DNA from 2 places in the Paraburkholderia sp. BL10I2N1 genome. Region 2 is predicted to be linked to the other one. Evidence: riboswitches for the same ligand, from Rfam matches in the RefSeq annotation. Region 2 holds a riboswitch; the other holds the start of a gene.

Region 1 (3,976 bases), 1.8 Mb from region 2:
CGCCGGCAGGCGCCGCGGGCCGCGGCGCCGTATCGACATGCATACGGGATGTGTTCATCGAATTCTCCACATACAAGGAGGCGGTTAACGGCAGGCGGCCAGGTCGGCCACCTGCAGCACATCGCCGGTCGAGGCGCTCTCCACGAACGCGACGACGCCGAACCGGCTGACCGGCGTGTTGCCGTTCGCGATTGCTTTGTCATCCTCACTGCTCACGGCGACGTCCTGATGAATCCGCGCACTGCCCGCGACGAGCGGCACGGGGCCGATCCATTGCCGCACCACGCGGTCATGGTGCAGCGTTGTTCCACTGTTCTCGCCGGCGCGCACCTGCGAGGTCAGATCGTTTTCGTAGACGGCGACGTAGGCGTTCAGCGTGTCCCTGGCCGTGGCATGCGCGGTGAACCGCGCGTCGACATCCAGCCCGCTTGCCGTGCCCTGGGCACGCGGTGCGAGTTCGATCGCGACGTCGGCCTGAGCCCGCTCCGACATCACGTTCTGCACACGCGTTTCGAAGCTGTGGGGCCGCGCCCAGCTGCGCAGCTCACGCCCCGACACGAACACTTCCGGGGTGTAGATCACGTGACCACCAGCGCGGTCGGTGAGGCTCTGTTGACGCTCGGTGAAACGGCGCTGCGAGAATCGGTCGGTCCAGCCAAGGCTGTTCCAGTAGTCGACGTGCAACTCCAACGGCACGACGCCCTTCGACGTGCTGCCATCCTTCCACTGGCCGAGCCAACTGTCGGCCGGCGGACAGCTGCTGCAACCCTCGCTGCTGTACAGCTCGACAAGCGCGACACGGTGCGCGGGACTATGCGCCGTGCACATCGACGTTGCCGCCTGTCCGATGCCGCTCGTTGCGAGTGCGGTCATCAGCGCAAGACCTCGAATGGCGCGCGAAGGGCGCCCGTCGCGAGGCGCGCAGGACCGGCTGGTGGGGGTTCGCATGGCAGGCTCCGTTGGGAAATCTGCACGTTTGTCGCGTGGTATCGGGTCTTATGACAGCCGCCCCAAAAAAATTTTCGGGCAGACCGCGCTAGAGGGAATCGCGCCCAGGCGCGAATACTGCGAGCACCGCGGATGCGCATGACTTTCGCGAGTTCCCGATCCGCCTGACTCCCGCACAGTACGGACGATCCTGCACAACGCAGCTTCCGCAGCGCACAATAAGTGGCCGGAACGAACGCCGTAGAAGACGGCTGATGCACCTGAGGCCTCTGCGGGAAGCGCATCGGGTCGAGTCGTGTGGCGCGGCGTGGCACGATGCGACGCGACGGACCGCGCGATCTTGAGCGGATCTGTTCTTCCATGCTAGTGCATGGTGAGAAGCGTCGATTGCATGGCCGAATCTTTATTACGGAAGGTTTACCCGGTGAGTCGCATCTCTCGCCGATCGCGCGCGTCGGGCCGTGCGCGGCCGCTGTCCGGAGGCAGCCGGACTGGCGGATATCGCGTGCTATGATCGTCTCGTCGATTTGCCCATTTCACCTCTCCAGATACCGACGCCCCGTTCCCATGTGTCAGTCCTGCCACGCCCTGATTCGCCCGCGCCCTGATGGCGGGGTCGATTGCGCGCGTGCCGGGCGGTCGGTCCGATCTGCGCATTCCCTCTTCGCCCCGCTTTCCAACGCCCGGCGCCTGGCCTGAACGAAGCCTCCTCACCGGAGCCACGTCGGCCAGGCCCCGGGCCGATCTCAGCCGCCTGTCTTAATCGCGCAGATCGAAACTGGAGAACCCTCATGAAACAGAAAACCTGCTACCTCACCGAGCTGGATGTCGTGCGCCTTGAAAAGCACGCGGCAATGCCTGGCGCCGAGGCGAAATATCAAACCATGCTGGACGACCTGCTCGTGCGCGCGGTCATCGTTGCGCCACGCGATATCGCCGCGAATGTCGTCACGATGAATTCGCAGGTCACGCTCACCGACGAGCAGACGGGCGAAGAAATGACCTGGACCGTCGTCTATCCGCCGGGCGCGGACTTCAGCAATGGTCGGTTGAATGTTTTCTCGCCGGCGGGCCTCGCGCTGCTCGGCGCGAAGCGCGGCGAGCGCATCCGCTTCATGCCGCCGGGCGGCGACGAGAAAGTGCTGAAGGTCCTGCAGATCCTGTTTCAGCCCGAAGCGGCCGACGGTTTCACGCTCTGACATGTCAGTGGCGCATGAGCGCCTGATGGTCAGGATGGGTTGCAATGCCCCCCTCGGCAGGTGTATTGTGTGCGCTGCTAACGCGGGGGTCCTGCGTGGTGCATCGAACAACGGTGTGCTTCGCGGGTGAGAAATACCCTTTGAACCTGATCTGGATAATGCCAGCGCAGGGAAGCGTACGGAATTCGCGGCTTCACCACGGCAACACCCCACAGCGAATCCGACCACTTCCTTCTCGATCTCCTGCTTAGCGGCAACACAGCTGCCCCACATCAGGAGAAACGCATGAACGCCAACCCGAAGTTCCTTTCCGCCGACGCACACGTCGATGCCGCCGCCGTCGCTCCGCTGCCGAATTCCCGCAAGGTCTACGTAGCCGGTTCGCAACCCGATATCCGCGTGCCAATGCGCGAAATCACGCAGTCGGATACACCGGACAGCTTCGGTGGCGAAAAGAACCCGCCCGTCTATGTCTACGACACGTCGGGCCCGTACACGGATCCAGATGCGCAGATCGACATCCGCGCCGGCCTGCCGGCGCTGCGTCAGCGCTGGATCGAGGCACGCGGCGACACGGAAGCGCTCGATGGCCTCACGAGCGATTACGGCCGCGAGCGCGCCGCCGATGCCGCGACCGCCGAACTGCGTTTCCCCGGCCTGCATCGCACGCCGCGCCGGGCGAAGGCCGGCGCGAATGTGTCGCAGATGCATTACGCGCGTCAGGGCATCATCACGCCGGAAATGGAATACATCGCGATTCGCGAGAACCAGCGCCGTGCCGAGTATCTGGAAACCCTGCGCAAGAGCGGACCGAACGGCAACAAGCTCGCAGACATGATGGGCCGCCAGCATCCGGGCCAGGCGTTCGGCGCCAGCGCGTTCGGCCCTGACGCGCTGAAGGAAATCACGCCAGAGTTCGTGCGCGAAGAAGTCGCGCGCGGCCGCGCGATCATCCCGAACAACATCAATCACCCGGAAAGCGAGCCGATGATCATCGGCCGCAACTTCCTCGTCAAGGTCAACGCGAATATCGGCAACTCGGCCGTGACGTCGTCGATTGGCGAAGAAGTCGACAAGATGACGTGGGCGATCCGCTGGGGCGGCGATACGGTGATGGATCTGTCGACCGGCAAGCACATTCATGAAACGCGTGAGTGGATCATCCGCAACAGCCCGGTGCCGATCGGCACGGTGCCGATCTATCAGGCGCTCGAAAAGGTCAACGGCAAGGCCGAAGACCTCACGTGGGAAATCTTCCGCGACACACTGATCGAACAGGCCGAGCAAGGCGTCGACTACTTCACGATCCACGCGGGCGTGCGTCTGCAATACGTGCCGCTGACGGCAAAGCGCATGACGGGTATCGTGTCGCGCGGCGGCTCGATCATGGCCAAGTGGTGTCTCGCGCACCACAAGGAAAGCTTCCTGTACGAGCATTTCGAAGACATCTGCGAAATCATGAAGGCGTACGACGTGAGCTTCTCGCTCGGCGATGGCCTGCGTCCCGGCTCGATCTACGATGCCAATGACGAAGCGCAGCTCGGCGAACTGAAGACCCTCGGCGAACTTACGCAGATCGCCTGGAAGCACGACGTGCAGACAATGATCGAAGGTCCGGGCCATGTGCCGATGCAGCTTATCAAGGAGAACATGGATCTCCAGCTGCAATGGTGCGACGAAGCGCCCTTCTACACCCTCGGACCGCTCACCACCGACATCGCGCCTGGGTACGACCACATCACGTCGGGCATCGGCGCAGCGATGATCGGCTGGTTCGGCACGGCGATGCTCTGCTACGTCACGCCCAAGGAGCACCTTGGGCTGCCGAA
Region 2 (3,976 bases):
GGCAGCACCTTGAAGCCGTCCTTCACGAGCCGGGCGGCAGCCTCGATCAGGCCGACCGGGTCGGGCTGCAGCGTGTAGTCGTCCCCGATGAGCTCGAGCTTGATCCAGTCGGTTTCGAACACTTCGCGCGCCATGTGCGCGGTCGTGACAGCTTCACCGACGGTCAGACAGCCCGCCGTATTCGGCAGCAACGGCACGCCGTGCCGTTTGAGCAGATCGAAGAAGCCGGCTTCCGCGCCGCCTTCGTTCATCTGACGGCGCAGCGCGACGGTAATCATGCCGGGACGGCTCGCGTCGATCGAATCGGACAGCGATTGCAGCGACGGATAGCGCGACGTGCCAAGCAGCACGCGGCTCGCGAAAGTTTCGCCGTATAGCGTGAGCGCGTCGGCTGGCGCCGCAGCGGTGGTGGTGACGGTGGCGGTGGCGGAAGAAGTCATTTCAGGATCCTTGCGTCTGGCGGGCAAGCGCGGCGAAGTGGCAGGCCAATCAGGACTGTCAAATCAGCCGCCGGCGACGGGTTGCACGACGTCGAGCCGGTCGCCCGGCTTTAAAGCGCGGGCCGCATGCTGCGTCCGCGCGACGAAATCGCCATTCAACGCGACGGCAAACGGCGGACGTGCGCCGAAAGCGGTGAGCGCGTCGGCGACCGTGGCCCCCTCGGGCAGAGACAACGGCTTCTGGTTGATGTGAATATCCATGGTGTTCGTATGCAGCTAGATCAATGGCAGCGCAGCTCCGCTCAGGCCAGCGCCGGCCGGGTGTCCTGATGAAAAAGGTCGGTCCAGCGCGCGTCGCGCCGCCATTCCCCGAAGGCGTCAGCGTCCACGATCCGTCCTTCGAGCAAGGCGTCGGCGAACCGCACGGCTTCGTCGGCGACTTCCGGTGCGATCATGTAGCCGTGCCGGTACAGGCCGTTCACGCGCAACATGTTCGCGCCATCCCAGACGAGCGCGGGACGGTGATCCGGCAGCGTCGGCCGGCACTGCGAATTCAGTTCAAGAATCCGCGCCTCGCCGAAACCCGGATGGACCGAAAACGCGGCGCTCAGCAACTCGAGCGCCGAGCGCACGCTGACGGGCGACATATCCTCACCTTCGATTTCCGTCGCACCGATCACGTACAGATCGTTCTGCTTCGGCGCGATGTACAGCGGGTAACGCGGATGCAGCAGGCGCACCGGCCGCGTCAGCCCGATACCCGGGGCGTGTACCCGCGCAACCTCGCCGCGAATGCCACGCAGCGTCGGCCAGACCGGCCTTGCACCCAGGCCCCGGCAATCGATCGTCACGCGTGCAGCAGGGAGCGCCTGATCGTCGACCGGCGTATTCCAGTGCGTTTCGACGCCGCGCTCGGCGAGGCCGGCCGCGAGCGCGGCGAGCACCTGTCGGTTATCGAGCTGGCCTTCGTGCGGCAGCAGCCAGCCTTGCGGGAAGCGGCCGGCCAGCGCAGGCTCGGTTGCGCCGAGCTGCGCACCCGACAGGGGCACGAAACCGCCGGCCAGCAGCGCCGCCGGCGCATTCGCGCGCACGCGGCGCTCGAACAGCGGCGCTTCGGTACGATCCCGGTGATGCCAGACGACGAGCGTCCCGTTGCGCTGGAAGAACACCGGCTCCGGCAGTTCCGCAAGCATTTGCGGCCACTTCTCGAGCGAAGCGGCGCCGAGTTCGGTAATCAGCAGTTCGGCACTGGCTGCTTCGGCCAGTGGCGCCAGCATCGCGGCGGCCACCCATGCGGCCGCCTGCGTGCCCGCCGCGTCACCGCGCTCGTACAGCGCGACGCGACGTCCCGCGCCGGCCAGCCGCCACGCGACAAGACGCCCGCACAGGCCGCCGCCGAGCACGGCGAAATCCGGTTGTCGAGCAGAAGCGTTCATCGCGACCCGCCCGGCGCGCTCAAGGCGATGCCAGTAAAGGTGACGCAAACGACGCAAAAAACTGAAGAATGAGCGGTCATCGAATCCTTTCCGTACGGCAAAAAGCGCACGTACCCAAGGACGAAACCGGCGGGCGAGGCCGGCCGGGCGTAACACGCATCCAGTAACGGATGCCGCCCGGCGGGGAAATGGAAGATGTGGAAACTTCCGGAAACTTCCCGCGCCGGTATTACCCGGATCGGGTGCGAAGGGTCTCTCTCAGCCTCGCCGCTGCCGTATCGACAACCCGCATCGACACCATATGGCCCGCTTGCGAAGCACCCCTGTTTCGTCAAAAGTCATTAGACCATAAAAGGCGCGACAGCCGCAAACCGGCCAGTTCGAGGTCGATTCAATATGGCTGGCGACGGCGTCTGGCACAATGGCACGCGTTGACGGGCGCACGCCAGGCATCGCCGCGCCATCCCGGGCGGGGTTGCCGGCGCCCCCATTACACGATTTAAGTTCAGGTTAAGCCAGGGCCACGACAATCCCGGCCCTGAGCGCACCGCGCGCCGCCTCATCCATGCGTTACAGGCCACGGCCGCGCATAGCGCACTCAGCACTAAAGGACGCTTATGACTGAAAAGCCGACGAGTTCCGTGAATACGGATATCACCGCATGGGGCCTCATCAAGCCATACTGGGTGTCTGAAGACCGATGGCGCGCGCGCGGCCTGCTCGCGCTCGTGGTCGCGATGAACATGACGATGGTCGCGGCGAATGTCTGGTTCAACAACTGGCAACGCATCTTCTTCGACGCGATCCAGCAATACAACTTTCCCGTCTTCAAGTATTCGCTGCTGCAGTTCACCGTTATCGCCATGGCGCTGATTCTGCTCGGTTCGTACCGCACGTACTTCCGGCAGATGCTCGAATTCCGCTGGCGGCAGTGGCTGACAAGCCAATACCTGCACGACTGGCTCGGCGACCGCGCGTACTACCGCATCGAGCGCGACAGCCTTGCGGACAACCCCGACCAGCGGGTATCGGTCGATCTGCAGGCGCTTGCGAGTTCGACGCTCAACCTGGCGCTCGGCCTGCTGTCGACCACCGTCACACTGTTCTCGTTCATCGTTATCCTGTGGAATCTGTCCGGCGCATTGGCGTTCCATCTGTTTGGCACGGCGTTCTCGATTCCGGGCTACATGGTGTGGGCCGCGCTGATCTACGCGGCCGCCGGTTCGTATGTGACCCACAAGGTCAACCATCCGCTCGTGTCGATCAACTATCAGCAACAGCGAGTCGAGGCAGACTTCCGTTTTTCGCTGATCCGCATCCGCGAGAACGCCGACCAGATCGCGCTCTATCAGGGCGAGCCGGCAGAAGAGCGGGCGCTCAAAGGCGTGTTCGGACACATCCGCGACAACTGGCGTCTGGTCATGCGCTTTACGCGGCGCTTCAATATCGTCGTGATCAGCTATTCGCAGTTGGCGATCGTGTTTCCGTATATTGCGGCGGCCCCCAAATACTTTTCGAAGAGCATTTCTCTCGGCGTCTATCAGCAGGTGACGGGTGCGTTCGGCACGGTCAGCGATTCGTTTTCCTGGTTCATCAACAATTACGATTCGCTCGCTGAGTGGCGCGCTACGGTCAACCGTCTGCGGGAATTCCACCGCGTGATGGGCGATCAGCATCTGCGCGAGTCGGTCTCGGGCGGCACCTTCCATGGCGGCATCAATATCCGCATGACCGACACGCAATCGCTCGTCGTCGAAGATCTGCGGCTGCAGCATCCCAACGGCACGCCGATGTCGAACGTCGGATCGTTCAGCATTGCGCCGAAATCGCGCTGGCTCGTGCGCGGGCCGTCCGGCGCCGGCAAGAGCACCCTGATGCGTACGCTTGCCGGTCTGTGGCCGTTCGGCGAAGGCTCGATCGATTCGCCCGTCGGCGCGAAGCTGATGTTCGTGCCGCAACGCAGCTATCTGCCGATCGGCACGCTCAAGGCCGCACTGACCTACCCGTCGGACGAAAGCGCGTTCACCGACGAAGCCTGTCGCGAAGTGCTGGTGGTCTGCAATCTGTCAGACTTCGCGGACCGCTTGCGCGAGTCGGCAC

What was found. Region 2 has a riboswitch for thiamine pyrophosphate ahead of B0G77_RS05210 (FAD-dependent oxidoreductase). Riboswitches for the same ligand answer to the same signal wherever they lie in the genome.
Region 1: it holds a riboswitch for thiamine pyrophosphate, as region 2 does, so the genes downstream of both, thiC (phosphomethylpyrimidine synthase ThiC) here and B0G77_RS05210 (FAD-dependent oxidoreductase) in region 2, are expected to answer to the same signal.

The regions. Positions count from the first base shown of each region.
Region 1 covers NZ_SNWA01000001.1:2,951,084-2,955,059, reverse strand. The annotation lists gene B0G77_RS13800 (cytochrome b/b6 domain-containing protein) at 1-58, opposite strand, end outside; gene B0G77_RS13795 (DUF1223 domain-containing protein) at 85-873, opposite strand; gene B0G77_RS13790 (GreA/GreB family elongation factor) at 1,740-2,147, shown strand; TPP riboswitch at 2,222-2,338, shown strand; gene thiC (phosphomethylpyrimidine synthase ThiC) at 2,433-3,976, shown strand, end outside.
Region 2 covers NZ_SNWA01000001.1:1,107,822-1,111,797, forward strand. The annotation lists gene B0G77_RS05200 (thiazole synthase) at 1-440, opposite strand, end outside; gene thiS (sulfur carrier protein ThiS) at 504-701, opposite strand; gene B0G77_RS05210 (FAD-dependent oxidoreductase) at 743-1,876, opposite strand; TPP riboswitch at 2,075-2,211, opposite strand; gene B0G77_RS05215 (ABC transporter ATP-binding protein/permease) at 2,494-3,976, shown strand, end outside.